One region of the [Clostridium] hylemonae DSM 15053 genome, then DNA from elsewhere that is predicted to be linked to it. Evidence: predicted binding sites of a transcription regulator. Region 1 holds the regulator's gene; each other region holds the start of a gene.

Region 1 (5,314 bases):
CCATGGCTTTCTCTGTCTGGAATACAAGCGCATCCGCATCATTCTTCGCGTCAATGCCTTCTTTACGCTTCTTATCCTGTGCTTCAAATTCAGCTGCTTCTTTTACTGCCTTATCGATATCGTCGTCAGACATATTAGAGCCGGCTGTGATGGTGATGTGCTGCTCTTTGCCTGTGCCGAGGTCTTTTGCGGATACATTTACGATACCGTTGGCATCGATGTCAAATGTAACTTCGATCTGCGGGATTCCGCGCGGAGCCGGCGGGATTCCATCCAGTCTGAACTGGCCGAGTGACTTGTTGTCTTTGGCAAACTGTCTCTCACCCTGTACAACATTGATATCAACAGCTGTCTGATTGTCTGCGGCTGTGGAGAATATCTGGCTCTTCTTTGTCGGGATCGTCGTATTTCTCTCGATCAGTCTTGTAGCCACTCCGCCCATTGTCTCAATTGACAGTGACAGCGGCGTTACGTCGAGAAGAAGTACGTCGCCTGCGCCTGCGTCTCCGGCAAGCTTTCCGCCCTGTACGGATGCGCCGAGTGCAACACATTCGTCAGGATTCAGGGATTTACTTGGTTCTTTTCCTGTCAGACGCTTCACCTCTTCCTGAACAGCCGGGATACGTGTAGAACCGCCTACAAGCAGTACCTGGCCAAGTTCAGAAGAATTGAGGCCCGCGTCGGAGAGCGCTCTCTTAACCGGCTCTGCTGTCTTTTCTACAAGGTCGTGTGTCAGCTCGTCGAATTTGGCTCTTGTAAGGTTCATATCAAAATGCTTCGGTCCTTCAGATGTAGCTGTGATGAACGGAAGGTTGATGTTTGTCGTTGTAGCGGAGGACAACTCTTTCTTTGCCTTCTCTGCCGCTTCTTTCAGTCTCTGGAGCGCCATCTTGTCTGTGGACAGGTCAACGCCTTCATTTTTCTTAAATTCTGCCAGCATGTAGTCTGTGATCTTCTGGTCAAAGTCATCGCCGCCGAGTCTGTTATTACCTGCAGTAGACAATACTTCAATGACACCGTCGCCGATCTCAATGATAGATACGTCGAATGTTCCGCCGCCCAGGTCATATACCATGATCTTCTGCTCTTTTTCATTGTCAAGCCCGTAAGCGAGCGCTGCTGCCGTAGGCTCGTTGATGATACGCTTTACATCAAGTCCTGCGATCTTTCCTGCGTCTTTTGTAGCCTGGCGCTGAGCATCGTTGAAGTATGCAGGTACGGTGATGACCGCTTCCGTTACTTTCTCGCCGAGGTAGCCTTCCGCGTCGGCTTTCAGCTTCTGAAGAATCATTGCAGAGATCTCCTGCGGTGAAAACTTCTTGTCGTCGATCGTAACTTTGTAATCAGACCCCATCTCTCTCTTGATAGAAGAGATCGTCTTCTCAGCATTTGTGACTGCCTGACGTTTTGCAGGCTCACCTACAAGACGTTCTCCTGTCTTTGTGAATGCCACGACAGACGGTGTTGTTCTTGCACCTTCTGTATTTGCGATAACTGTCGGCTGTCCGCCTTCCATAACAGCTACACAGCTGTTTGTTGTTCCTAAGTCAATACCAATAATCTTGCCCATGATTTTTTCCTCCTGATTTTTATTTTCAAATTTAGTGTTAGTTTGCTACTTTTACCATACTGTGTCTCACTACAGAGTCACGGTACATATAACCTTTCTGGAATTCCTCCGCGATAATGTTCTCGCCGAGCGCCTCATCATCCACGTGCATCACCGCATTGTGGAAGTCCGGGTTGAACTCCTGGCCTACGGCCTCGATCGGCTTCACCCCTATCTCTTCCAGCGTCGTCATAAGCTGTTTGTAGATCTTATCCATTCCCTGTACAAACGGATTTTCCTTCTCCTCCGCTGCGGCGTCAAGTCCGCGCTCGAAGTTATCCACTACCGGAAGGATCTTTTCTATGATATCTTTCGCTCCTATCTCGTACATCTGTGATTTTTCTTTGTCCGTACGCTTGCGGAAGTTATCAAACTCTGCCATCTGACGGGTGAGTCTGTCCGTCAGTTCCTCGATCTTTTCATCTTTTTTATCTTTCTTTGGCTTCTTGCCAAATTTTTTGATCTTTTTGTCGGCCTTTTCAGCCTCGTCGGAATCCTCGTCCCCGCAGTTATCTTTGGCGTCTTCCGCCTCCTCTGCCGTCTTGCCGTCTGCCTCTGTGGCGCCTTCGGCCTCCTGATCTTCCGGCTGCTCATCCGCTGCTTCGGATGCCGCCTTTTTCGCTTCCTCCACTGCCTCTTTTACCATATCTTCTTTACTTTTGTTTTCCTGATTATTTTCCAAGGGTTCTTCCACCTTTCCTAGTCATTATTATGAAACATCTGGTCCAGCTCGTTCTGCAGCTTTTTCATAGATTTGAGCACATGTTCATAATCCATTCTCTTCGGTCCGATAATACCTATCGTGCCCTTCATCCCTTCGCCTAATTCATAGGTTGCGGTCACAACACTGCAGTCTTTCATCGTCTGTACCGGCGTCTCATCTCCTATATATACCTGAATGCCCGTATTGTCTTCCTGTGACAGTGTCTGGGTCACCAGCTCTGTCAGCTGCTGCTTCTCTTCAAAAGCGCTGATGATCTCCTGTGCGCTCTGCTTGTCGCTGAGCTCCGGATATTTGAAAATGTTCGTGGCGCCGCTTGTGTATATCTGCATCTCATCATCGACCTGGATCACATCCGCGACCGCATCGAGCACATGGCCGATGACCTCGCTGTGTATACCTGCCTGCTCTTTCAGCCTTGCGATCAGTCCCAGGTTGATATCTTCGATGGACATGCCATTGAGCGTCGTATTAAGCAGCATATTGAGCTTCAGCAGATTCTCATTGCTGACCGGCTCTTCCATGTCGATTATCTTATTCTTGATAACATTTCCTCCGAGCACGATAACTGCGATCACCTGCTCTTCGTCTACCTGCGAGAGCTGAAGGAATTTTATTTTATTGCCGCTGTTGAGCGGAGTGGATACCATGGTTGCATAATTCGTGCTGTTGGCCAGCACTTTTGCCGCCTGTTTCAGAAGCTGTTCCATCTTGTCTGCCTTGTCGAGCATCTGCTCCTGCATCTCATTCAGCTCCTGTTCCTTCTCCTCCATCAGCATATCTACATAGAGCCTGTATCCACGGTCTGAAGGAATACGCCCTGCCGATGTATGGGGCTGCAAGATGTATCCCATTTCTTCCAGATCCGACATCTCATTTCTGATCGTGGCAGAGCTGAGATTCAAGTCCGTGTACTTGGAAATGGTTCTGGAGCCGACCGGTTCCCCGGTCTCCAAATAGTTCTGGATGACCGCGTGAAGTATCTTCATCTTACGTTCGTCCAGCCTTTGTTCTGATACCATCTATTCGCCTCCTTTACCGGATTTTCAGCCTGTTAGCACTCTTTTAAACCGAGTGCTAATATCTTCGTTTATTAATGTATCACTATAGATTTTATTTGTCAACACTGTTTATACTTTTTTTATATTGAAACACAAAATATTCAGCGCCGCATAAATCACCTCATAAAGCCTCATTGCCCGGGCGACACAAAAATATCCGGGATAGCTGTCAATTTCTCATCTATCCCGGACTGTCTTTATTTCTATGGCCTATGTACCTGCCGCCTTTTAACTGAGCTCCGCTCTCTCTGCCTCCTCCGGCTTAAAATCATTTTCCAGATCGTAGATATTGTGGCCGGTCGATTCGCTGAGCACTCTTCCTTCCAGAGAATAGCACCGGATAAAACGCTTTCCGTCAACACTTGACCAATGTTCCACATCCCATGTAAGATAGCCGTCCTCGTCTGTCTTCTTCTCCTTCAGATACAGATCGACCTGGCGCCCGTCCTTCATTACATTTATAAGGCCTTTTGTGCCGTCGATCTCAACCTCTTCTTTTTTTACTGAATCATAAATCTTCATATAACATATCCTCCTGATCTTGTTTCGTTCTCATAAAATCATTATACCTGTATTGTCCGTAAAACTCAATGGCGCTTCCACATTTTAAAATTACACTTGACTTTTCTTCTGTACTATTATATTATTGTACTAAATCAATAGTACAATTTGCAATACACATAAAGGAGGCATTTACATGAGTGTTATACTGAGAACGAACCATATCACAAAACGGTACGGCAGCCGCCCTGTAGTCAGTGATCTTTCTATGACGATACATAAAGGTGACATCTACGGGTTTATCGGAAAAAACGGAGCCGGAAAGACTACCCTCATCCGGATGATCACCGGTCTCGCCGCGCCAAGCGACGGAAATATCCTTCTGTTTGGAAAGCCCGACCTTCTCGAAGGCCGCAGGAAGATCGGCACAGTCATCGAATCTCCCGCATTTTATCCCGGCATGACCGCCCGGGAGAATCTGATCGCTCAGTGCAGGCTTCAGGGAGAAGACACCGCCCAGGCGGACGAGATTCTGGCGCTTGTAGGCCTTGACGACACAGGAAAGAAAAAAGCCAAAAACTTTTCTCTCGGAATGCGCCAGCGGCTTGCCATCGCCATCGCCTTAACCGGCAGCCCGGAACTGCTCATCCTCGACGAGCCGACTAACGGACTGGACCCGGAAGGCATAAAGGAGATCCGTGAACTGATCCTTAAGTTAAATAAGGAACGGGAGATCACAGTCCTTATTTCAAGCCACATTCTGGGGGAGTTGTCCAAGTTTGCCACGAGATACGGCATAATACATCAGGGGAAACTGATCGAAGAATTCACAGAGGACGAACTGTGGGAGCGCTGCCACGGCTCTGACCCTCATAAGTCCATGGATCTGGAAGATTATTTCTTAAAAAGAATAGGAGGTATGTAAGATGAGGAACTTGCTTAGAAATGACTTTTATAAATTAGGGAAGGCAAAATATTTCTGGGTATGCCTGATCGTGACCGTCGTGCTCGCCGCCGCTTCGGTCTTCCTGTTGGATTTCACCTACAAGATCGCCGGAGATCAGATGTCCGCACAGATGGAACAGCAGCAGAAAGCGCTGGATGATAACGGGGTAAATATAACGACGGAAGGCGTGCCGGCAAGCTACGATGAACTGAGCGCCTCCGGGCAGCTGCTCTCTTTCTTCGCCGGCAACACGACACTTTTGCTTGCAGTGCTCGTCTCCCTCTTTGTCGGAAGTGAATTTAATAACGGTACGATCAAAAATATCGCTTCCAGGAATTACAGCCGCGGCAAGATCTATTTATCAAAACTTATCGTATGCATCATCACGGGTGTCGTATTTACACTCATATATGCCGCTGTCTCAACTGCCGTTTCATCTGCGCTCTGGGGCTTTGGCGACATATCCGCCGGCTACT
Region 2 (5,314 bases), 120 kb from region 1:
CTGAAGCTGGAGAATAAAAAAGTATACCGGATAAGTTTTAATGAGATTACGAAAAGTGCAGTGAAAGCTTCCCTCAAAAACGCCAGGGAGATCGACATGGATCTGGTGGACGCGCAGCAGGCCCGGCGCGTGCTGGACCGTGTCGTAGGGTATAAGATAAGTCCACTTCTGTGGGCAAAAGTAAAACGAGGGTTAAGTGCCGGGCGTGTGCAGTCGGTGGCGCTTCGTATCATTGCCGACAGAGAAGAGGAGATCAACGCCTTTATCCCGGAGGAATACTGGTCGCTTGATGCGAACCTGAAGGTGGACGGGGAAAAGAAGCTTCTGACCGCCAAGTTTTACGGGACGAAGAGCAAGAAGATGACGATCGGCTCCAAAGAAGAACTGGACAAAATTCTTTCCGAGGTGGAAGAGGCAGACTATTCTGTGGAGGACATCAAAAAGAGCGGGCGTGTGAAGAAAGCGCCGGTGCCGTTTACAACGAGTACACTCCAGCAGGAGGCATCCAAAGCACTGAATTTTGCGACTCAGAAGACAATGAGGATCGCGCAGCAGCTCTATGAGGGAATTGATATCAAAGGCAACGGTACGGTCGGACTCATCACATATCTGCGTACTGATTCCACGAGAATATCGGAGGAAGCCGATGCCAGTGCAAGAGCGTATATCGGAGAACATTACGGAACAGAATATGTAGCGGCGAATGACACAAAGGGAAAGGACGACAAGAAGATCCAGGACGCCCATGAGGCGATACGTCCTTCCGATGTGACGAGGACGCCTGCGGCTATGAAAGAATCTCTCACAAGAGACCAGTTCCGCCTCTACCAGCTTGTGTGGAAACGGTTTGTAGCCAGCAGAATGCAGCCGGCGAAGTATGAGACGACCTCAGTGAAGATAGCCGCCGGAGATTACCGCTTTACGGTGGCTGCATCAAAGGTGGTGTTTGAAGGATTCCGATCAGTCTACACAGAGGCGGATGAAGAGAAAGAGACAGGAAATGTGCTGCTCAAAGGACTGGATATGAACTCAAAGCTCACGAGAGAAAGCTTTGATACAAAGCAGCATTTTACACAGCCGCCGGCACATTACACAGAAGCCGGTCTCGTTAAGACGCTGGAGGAACTTGGGATCGGCCGTCCGAGTACGTATGCGCCGACCATCTCCACGATCATAGCAAGGCGCTATGTGGCAAAAGAAAATAAGAACCTGTATATCACGGAGCTGGGCGAAGTGGTAAACAATATGATGAAGCAGTCATTCCCGAGTATCGTAGACGTCAATTTTACGGCCAACATGGAGAGCCTGCTGGACGGAGTGGCAGAGGGCAAAGTTAAGTGGAAGACGATAATAGAGAATTTTTATCCGGATCTGGAAGCTGCGGTGAAGCTTGCAGAGGAAGAACTTGAGAAAGTCAAGATCGAGGATGAAGTGACGGATGTCATCTGCGACCTGTGCGGCCGGAATATGGTCATAAAATATGGACCTCACGGGCGTTTTCTTGCCTGCCCGGGCTTCCCGGACTGCAGAAATACAAAGCCTTACCTTGAAAAAATAGGCGTTCCCTGTCCGGTGTGCGGTAAGGATGTAGTCATCCGCAAGACGAAAAAAGGAAGAAAATATTACGGCTGCGAAGACAATCCGGACTGCGAGTTCATGTCATGGCAGAAACCGTCCACAAAGAAGTGTCCGCGCTGCGGAAGTTATATGGTAGAAAAAGGAAATAAACTGCTCTGTGGCAGTGAAAAATGCGGTTATGTAGAAAATAAGGAAAATAATAAAAAATAATTAGGGAATTGATTGAAAAAAAATGAATTGTATGATAATATAGCATTCAAAGGATGGAGGAATGTGAATGAGTGTACAATTGTTAGATAAAACCAGAAAAATCAATAAATTACTTCATAATAATAATTCCAGCAAAGTTGTCTTTAATGATATATGTGAGGTGCTCACAGAGATATTAGAATCTAACGTGCTGGTGGTGAGTAAAAAAGGAAAGATACTCGGCGGGAGCAGAGCGGACGGAGTGCCTGTCATCAAAGAACTGATCGAACAGGAAGTCGGGAAGCATATCGATGAGATGCTCAACGAACGCCTGCTGAGCATACTTTCTACAAAAGAGAACGTGAACCTTCAGACGCTCGGGTTTTCCGAAGATGCGGTGAGAGGTTATCAGGCGATCATCACGCCTATCGATATTGCGGGTGAGAGACTTGGCACCTTGTTTATTTACAAAAATGATGAGATGTATGAGATCGACGATATTATTCTGAGTGAATACGGGACTACGGTCGTAGGGCTTGAGATGCTCAGGTCCGTCAATGAAGAGAGTGCGGAAGAGACGCGCAAGGAGCATATCGTGCAGTCTGCCATAAGCACGCTCTCTTATTCGGAGCTGGAGGCTATCATTCATATTTTTGAAGAGCTGGACGGCACGGAGGGCATTCTTGTGGCGAGCAAGATCGCGGACAGAGTCGGGATCACACGGTCTGTTATCGTCAACGCGCTGCGCAAGTTTGAAAGCGCAGGCGTCATAGAATCCCGGTCTTCGGGCATGAAGGGCACTTACATCAAAGTAGTGAACGACTATGTATTCACAGAACTTGAGCGGATCAAGGCTGAGCGGATGAAATAGGATAGAAATAAAAGGGTATCGGGAAACTGATACCCTTATTTTGAAGGGAGCAAGTTATTATGTACGAGGGAAGGCCTGTGGACATACAGATGGAGCGGATGATACTCGATGAGGGCTTTTTTGATGAGACTGTTTATCAGTGCGAAATAATCACGTATAAACCAGAGGAAGAACGGATATATTTATTATCAAAGCAGACGGAGCTTCCGGTATTTTCCCTGGACGGCATATACAAATGCACGATAGCGGGGGAGGAAGGCCTGATCGAGTGCAGCGGAAGTATGACGGAGCGGTATTGGAACAAGCTCGGACGGGTGATGGTATTCCGGCTCAGGAATGGATTTTATAAAAAAGTTCTAAACTAAATATAAAGTGTGTTGACAAAATAAAAAGAGAGTGCTATTTTATATCTAGAGTCTTTTAGCACTCTCTTTTTGTGAGTGCTGACAAATAGATAATAACAAGGAGGAATAAATATGAAATTAGTACCATTGGGAGACAGAGTTGTATTGAAACAATTAGTTGCAGAAGAGACTACAAAGTCAGGTATCGTATTACCGGGTCAGTCAAAAGAAAAGCCGCAGCAGGCTGAAGTAGTAGCAGTAGGGCCTGGTGGGGTAGTGGACGGCAAAGAAGTCCAGATGAACGTAGAAGAAGGGCAGCAGGTTATTTATTCCAAATATGCCGGAACATCCGTTGAAGTTGACGAAGAAGAGTATATTATCGTAAAGCAGGATGATATCCTGGCAATACTTAAGTAGAAGCTTGAAGCATGTTGAACATTAATATAATTTAGGAGGCAGATCATTATGGCAAAGGAAATCAAATACGGCGCTGAAGCAAGAGCAGCATTAGAATCAGGAGTAAACCAGCTGGCAGACACTGTCAGAGTCACACTTGGACCAAAAGGACGCAACGTAGTTCTTGACAAATCATTCGGCGCGCCGCTCATCACAAACGACGGTGTGACGATCGCGAAAGAGATCGAGCTGGAAGATGCATTTGAAAACATGGGGGCACAGCTTATCAAAGAAGTTGCATCCAAGACAAACGATGTGGCTGGTGACGGAACAACGACAGCTACCGTACTTGCTCAGGCGATGGTACATGAAGGGATCAAGAACCTGGCCGCAGGCGCCAATCCGATCATTCTGCGCAAGGGCATGAAGAAAGCAACAGACACTGCTGTGGAAGCTATCGCGGGCATGTCCAGCAAGATCAAGGACAAAGAGCAGATCGCAAAGGTTGCCGCTATCTCCGCTGGAGACCAGGAGGTCGGCGAGATGGTTGCAGACGCAATGGAGAAAGTCTCCAATGACGGCGTTATCACGATCGAAGAATCCAAGACGATGAAGACAGAACTCGACCTTGTAGAAGGTATGCAGTTTGACCGCGGATATATCTCCGCTTATATGGCAACTGATATGGATAAGATGGAAGCAAATCTGGAAGATCCGTATATTCTCATTACAGACAAGAAGATTTCCAACATTCAGGAGATCCTTCCGCTGCTTGAACAGGTCGTACAGTCCGGCGCAAGACTTCTGCTCATCGCAGAGGATATCGAAGGAGAGGCGCTCACAACTCTGATCGTAAACAAACTGCGCGGAACATTCAATGTTGCGGCTGTAAAAGCACCGGGATACGGAGACAGAAGAAAAGAAATGCTTCAGGATATCGCGATCCTCACAGGCGGACAGGTGATCTCAGAAGAACTCGGCCTTGACCTGAAGGAGACGACGTTAGACCAGCTTGGACGCGCGAAATCTGTAAAGGTTCAGAAAGAAAATACAGTTATCGTTGACGGCATGGGCGATAAAGACAAAATCGCGGACAGAGTATCTCAGATCAAAAAACAGATCGAAGAGACAACATCTGATTTTGACAGAGAAAAATTACAGGAAAGACTTGCAAAACTGGCAGGCGGCGTTGCGGTCATCCGTGTAGGAGCAGCTACAGAGACAGAGATGAAGGAAGCAAAACTGCGCATGGAAGATGCTCTCGCGGCAACAAGAGCGGCTGTGGAGGAAGGTATCATCGCAGGCGGCGGTTCTGCATACATTCATGCGGCGAAAGAAGTTGAGGCGCTGGCACAGAAGCTTACCGGAGACGAGAAGACAGGCGCAAATGTCGTATTGAAAGCACTGGAAGCTCCGCTTTTCCACATCGCGGCCAACGCAGGACTGGAAGGCTCCGTAATTATCAATAAAGTAAATGAATCCAAGACAGGAACAGGGTTTGATGTGCTGGCAGAAGAATATGTAGACATGGTAGAGAACGGAATCCTGGATCCGGCAAAGGTTACAAGAAGCGCGCTTCAGAACGCGACAAGCGTTGCATCCACACTGCTCACCACAGAGTCGGTAGTGGCTAATATCAAAGAAGACGTACCGGCTATGCCGGCAGGCGGCGCAGGCGGAATGGGAATGATGTAATCCGCGCATACCGCTAAAGTATGAAAGTTTTGAAAACTCCTCTTACGAGGAGTTTTCTTTTTGCCATAATATGTGTTACAATAATTACACCTATTAATTTGGAGGATTTGCAGATGAGCGATTATTATACGGAACAACTGGTGAAGAAAAGAACGGATATGAAAGATGTATTTTTTAAGGCGCTGCTCGCGGCGCTCACGATAGTATCGGTGCTTATTGTCTTTATGTTTCCTTTCGGGAT
Region 3 (5,314 bases), 640 kb from region 1:
CTCAAAAGGTGTAAACAGATGTTTCATGAATTCCTGGCTCATTCCGATGCCGGTATCGCTCACGGTGAAGCGCAGCCGGACGCGGCCGGCCTTTTTCTGGAGCTGCCGGATCTCAAGACGGACGGCGCCGCCTTCCGGTGTGAACTTAAGGGCGTTGGACAACAGATTAATGAGCACCTGGTTCAGCCGCAGCGCATCGCCTGTCAACACAGTGTCGGTAATGTCCACAAGCGGCACTGAAAATTTCAGACCCTTGGCGTCTGCCTGGGGATATATAATGGCAGTGATAGATTCCGTCACGTTCTGCAGGTCGAATGTTTCATGTGCTATTTTCATCTTGCCGGCGTCTATTTTGGACATGTCCAGCACATCGTTGATCAGCGTCATCAGATGTTTGGAAGAAGATGCGATCTTTTCCAGACAGTCGGCGACGCGCTGCCTGTCGTTTATATTAGCCGCAGCGATAGTCGTCATGCCTGTTATGGCATTCATCGGCGTGCGGATCTCATGGGACATCCGGGAGAGAAAGTCTGCTTTTGCCTGGTTTGCATGTTCTGCGACAGACAGGGCATCTCTGAGGGCGTCTGCCTGTTCTGTCAGTTTTTTCTGCATCTGACGCAGTTCTGTGATATCGGTGATATCAATAAAGATCGCCAGATATATCGGGCATCCTTCCTGCCAGTCAACGCAGGAGGCATTGACCTGCAGCCACAGCATCTGACCCGTCCGGCTCTGCACTTTCATAACAAAATGAGCAGGCTTGCCTGACAGAAAGTTTTCACGCTGTGACAGAATGACATCCAGATTCTTTGTGATATTTTCCTTATGTAGTGAGTTGTCACTGTCCTGACCGGCTCCAAAATATTCCATAAACCGGGAATTACCCTCCAGAAGAGTCAGGTTGAGATGGGGGTCGATTCTGTATTTTGCCACAAAGCCGGGCAGGCTTTCATAGGTGACAGACTGCTCTTTCTGCATACGCACTACATCGTCTATATTGGTCATAACGGTATAGGCGACCTGATGCCCGTCTATATACTCATCAGAGAATTGAGTAGAAAGCTGTATCCAGATATAATCTCCGTTTTTCCTCCGGAACCGTGAGAGAAGTTTATATCCTTTTTCCCCGGCTGCGATAGCGTTATAAACTACATTTGTAAGTTCCTGCCATTCCTTTGGATCCTTCTTATAGTACAGGTCAGGACGGTTGTGAAATGTGGTCTCGTATTCTTCTTTTGACCAGCCTGTGAATTCATAGTAAAATTCATTGGCCCAGACAAGCGTAAAATGTTCATCCAGCAGATGCTTGCTCACGCTGACACCTAAAAGCCGCATAAGTGTGCTGTACTCATAATCAGCCGGAGTAAAATTTGTCTTGCTGCCTTCTGAGAAGATTTCATTCCCCTGATCTGTCATTTTAAAAAGTCCTCCTAATGTATTGTATTTTCCATCACAACCTTGTTCATGTTATCTTCTTTAAAGCATAGCATATCACCTGATGATTCTCAATGGACTTATAGTATTTTATTTGGAAAAATGATAAAATAATACTTACTATATACAAAGGAGAGACAACAGAGTTGAAAGAGGGCACACAATTTTCTAATCTGATATATGAATACTTTTTTCTGCGTTTTCGGTTCGGATATTACCGATACGGCGATACGCTGCCCGCCATCGACATACTGTGCCATGAATTTAATGTCAGCGACCAGACCGTCAAGGCTGCTTTGCGCCGGCTGCGGGCGGAGGGCTATATCTCGATGCGCAACGGGCAGGCGACGAAAGTTATCTTTCAGCAGAGTAAGGAGGAGTTCGGCGATTTCGCAGTACATTTTTATTCCGAGCGGTGGGAAGCATTTTTTGATCTCTATGAATCATCTGAGCTTATACTTGTTCCCATAATGATGGAAGGAATGCGCCGGATGGTCCCTGAAGATTTTCAGTATGTCCGTAAGCTTGCAAAGCGGGCTTTTGCCGAGGATCTGATGCAGTTTTTCCGTTATATACTGCAGAAGGCAGAGAATCCTCTGGCGCTGAATCTTTTTTGGGAAATCACATTGTTCTGGGGATTCCCGTTTGCCAGGATGAAACAGTGTCAGTTCTGCTATGACGCGGAACTGGTCCGTCAGAGAATGAACACACTCCTTGCGGCGGCGCAGGAAAAAAAGTGGGATATTGTGCGGAATTCTCTTATTGAATATCAGAGAGGCGACGTCAGCCGGGTGGCCGCCTATCTGGAACCGGTCGTCCGGCACAGGCCCGGGAAGGAACAGGTCTCTTTTGTGTGGAGGATCTACCGCGAACGTCCTCAGCTCTGCTGCAGTCTGGCGATCCGTATATTATATGAGATCTATATGGGAGAGTTCAGAGAGCGGGAATACCTTCCTTCCTATGAAAAGATGGCTCAGAGATTCAATGTGTCGCTCAGCACGGTGCGCCGGACCATCAATGTGTTGAACCAGGTAGGAGCCGCAGAGTCTGTCAATGGGGTCGGGACCCGCATCTTTTCCATGGGGAAGCGCTGCCGGGAACCTGACCTGTCAAGTCTGGCCGTACGGCAGAATCTTGCCCTTTTCTTCCAGTCTTTTGAATTGCTCATCTATTCCTGCGAGGAGGTACTCGGCAGACTTCTTGTGGAGATGAGGCAAAGTGAGAGAGAAGAACTGCTTGACTGTCTGGAGGAAAACAGGAATACAGGTCAGTGCGCAAAGTCGCTCTGGCACATGCTGATCTGGACGGCGCGGTATAGTACGTTATCGAGCGTGAGAGAAATATATGCCAGGATATTCGGCCTGTTTCTCTGGGGCTATCCTCTGCGGGGGTCGAAGAATGAGACAACGGAACTGGAACTGGCAGATGTACAGCTTACAGATGCGCTCATACAGGCGCTCAGGGAGGGAGAGTACGCCCGCTGCGCAGTCCTCGTCAAGGAAAAACTCTTAAAAGAATTTCCAATGGTGGAAGTTTATCTGCGCCGGAACAAAATATACGAGGGGGAACTGCGGTCATCCATCTCTATCCGCCTTATGCTCACGGATGTAAAAAAAGATTTATGAAAAAGGTACGGAAAAGATTGTGAAGTATTAAAAAATGAAGCTTCACAATTTTTTTATAATTCAATTAGCACTCGAGGCTTGACAGTGCTGACAATATTTGTTATAGTACGAATAGAACAAATAAAGAACTACGCAGGTGAGGAGGTAGTCACTATGAATATAAATAAATTTACGCAGAAGTCACTTCAGGCTGTGCAGGACTGCGAGCGCACTGCAATGGAGTACGGCAATCAGGAGATCGAGCAGGAGCACCTGCTCTATGCGCTGCTCGTGCAGGATGACAGTCTCATACTGAAACTGATGGAAAAGATGGGTGTAGAGAAGACCGTCTTTATCAACCGTGTGGAGGAAGGACTCCGCAAGCGCACGAAGGTGCAGGGCGGTCAGGCTTTTGTCGGCCAGGATCTCAACAAAGCGCTCATTCATGCAGAAGATGAGGCAAAGCAGATGGGGGATGAGTATGTGTCTGTTGAGCACCTGTTCCTCTCTCTTCTGAAATATCCGAACAAAGAATTGAAGGTGATCTTCCGGGAGCTCGGAATAAAGAGGGATCTGTTTCTTCAGGCGCTTGCAACAGTGAGAGGAAGCCAGAAAGTCACGAGCGATAACCCGGAGGCAACGTATGACACGCTGAATAAATATGGCTCTGATCTGGTGGAACGGGCCAGAGACCAGAAGCTGGACCCGGTGATCGGCAGAGATTCGGAGATTCGCAATCTTGTCCGCATTCTGTCCCGGAAGACAAAAAACAACCCCGTGCTTATCGGAGAGCCGGGAGTCGGCAAGACGGCGGTTGTGGAGGGGCTGGCGCAGCGTATCGTGAGGGGAGATGTCCCGGAGGCGCTGAAGGATAAGACGATATTTTCGCTGGACATGGGCGCTCTTGTGGCCGGCGCCAAATACCGCGGTGAGTTTGAGGAACGTCTGAAAGCAGTGCTGGAGGAAGTGAAGAACAGCGACGGGAAGATCATACTGTTCATCGATGAGCTGCACACGATCGTAGGCGCGGGAAAGACAGACGGAGCTATGGACGCCGGAAATATGCTGAAGCCGATGCTTGCAAGAGGCGAGCTTCACTGTATCGGCGCCACCACACTGGACGAATACCGCCAGTATATAGAAAAAGACGCGGCTCTGGAGCGGCGTTTCCAGCCGGTACTCGTAGATGAGCCGACGGTGGAAGACGCCATATCCATCCTCCGCGGATTAAAAGAGAGATATGAAGTGTTCCACGGAGTAAAGATCACAGACGGAGCCCTCGTGGCGGCAGCCACGCTCTCTGACCGGTATATCTCGGACCGTTTTCTCCCGGACAAGGCGATCGATCTTGTGGATGAGGCATGTGCGCTTATCAAGACGGAGCTGGATTCCATGCCGGCGGAACTGGATGAACTGCAGCGGAAGATCATGCAGCTGGAGATTGAAGAGGCGGCGCTAAAGAAAGAGGAGGACCGCCTGAGTAAAGACAGGCTTGGACACCTTCAGCAGGAGCTTGCGGAGCTTCGGGAACAATTTGCGGGAAAGAAAGCGCAGTGGGACAATGAGAAGGTCAAAGTAGAGCGGGTACAGAAGGTGCGCGAAGAGATAGAGCAGGTGAACAAGGAGATCCAGAAGGCACAACAGTCCTATGATCTGGAAAAGGCCGCGGAGCTTCAGTACGGAAGGCTGCCGCAGCTTAAAAAGCAGCTGGAGGAGGAAGAGGGCAAAATAAAAGATGAGGAGAGATCCCTCGTCCATGAAAGTGTGACCGACGAAGAGATCGCAAGGATCGTGTCAAGATGGACCGGCATTCCGGTCGCAAGGCTGAACGAAAGCGAGCGGAGCAAGACGCTTCATCTGGCAGATGAGCTTCACAGGCGTGTCATCGGACAGGAAGAAGGGGTGGAGCTTGTCACAGAGGCGATCATCCGTTCCAAAGCCGGGATCAAAGACCCGGGAAAACCGATAGGCTCTTTCCTTTTCCTCGGCCCGACAGGCGTCGGCAAGACGGAGCTGGCCAAGGCGCTGGCAGAAAGCCTCTTTGACGACGAGAACAATATGGTGCGTATCGACATGAGTGAATATATGGAGAAGTATTCCGTATCCAGACTGATCGGAGCGCCTCCGGGATATGTCGGTTATGACGAGGGCGGCCAGCTCACGGAGGCAGTCAGGAGGAAACCGTATTCGGTCGTGCTCTTTGACGAGGTGGAAAAAGCGCATCCGGATGTGTTTAATGTACTGCTTCAGGTGCTGGACGACGGGCGGATCACAGA

The links. Region 1 encodes HrcA, which represses chaperone genes, less so after heat shock. Its sites were predicted from a motif close to TGTTAGCACTCNNNNNNNNNGAGTGCTAACA; they were not measured.
Region 2: the regulator HrcA is predicted to act here: its motif matches at 3,057-3,087, upstream of LAJLEIBI_RS11010 (co-chaperone GroES).
Region 3: the regulator HrcA is predicted to act here: its motif matches at 3,122-3,152, upstream of clpB (ATP-dependent chaperone ClpB).

The regions. Positions count from the first base shown of each region.
Region 1 covers NZ_CP036524.1:2,249,097-2,254,410, forward strand. Annotated here, with positions in the region: gene dnaK (molecular chaperone DnaK) at 1-1,570, opposite strand, end outside; gene grpE (nucleotide exchange factor GrpE) at 1,608-2,303, opposite strand; gene hrcA (heat-inducible transcriptional repressor HrcA) at 2,309-3,352, opposite strand; gene LAJLEIBI_RS10445 (hypothetical protein) at 3,620-3,913, opposite strand; gene LAJLEIBI_RS10450 (ABC transporter ATP-binding protein) at 4,089-4,817, shown strand; gene LAJLEIBI_RS10455 (ABC transporter permease) at 4,819-5,314, shown strand, end outside.
Region 2 covers NZ_CP036524.1:2,369,376-2,374,689, reverse strand. Annotated here, with positions in the region: gene topA (type I DNA topoisomerase) at 1-1,788, shown strand, start outside; gene codY (GTP-sensing pleiotropic transcriptional regulator CodY) at 1,856-2,638, shown strand; gene LAJLEIBI_RS11015 (hypothetical protein) at 2,698-3,003, shown strand; gene LAJLEIBI_RS11010 (co-chaperone GroES) at 3,115-3,399, shown strand; gene groL (chaperonin GroEL) at 3,448-5,073, shown strand; gene LAJLEIBI_RS11000 (DUF6106 family protein) at 5,187-5,314, shown strand, end outside.
Region 3 covers NZ_CP036524.1:2,885,101-2,890,414, reverse strand. Annotated here, with positions in the region: gene LAJLEIBI_RS13490 (response regulator) at 1-1,416, opposite strand, end outside; gene LAJLEIBI_RS13485 (GntR family transcriptional regulator) at 1,581-3,059, shown strand; gene clpB (ATP-dependent chaperone ClpB) at 3,213-5,314, shown strand, end outside.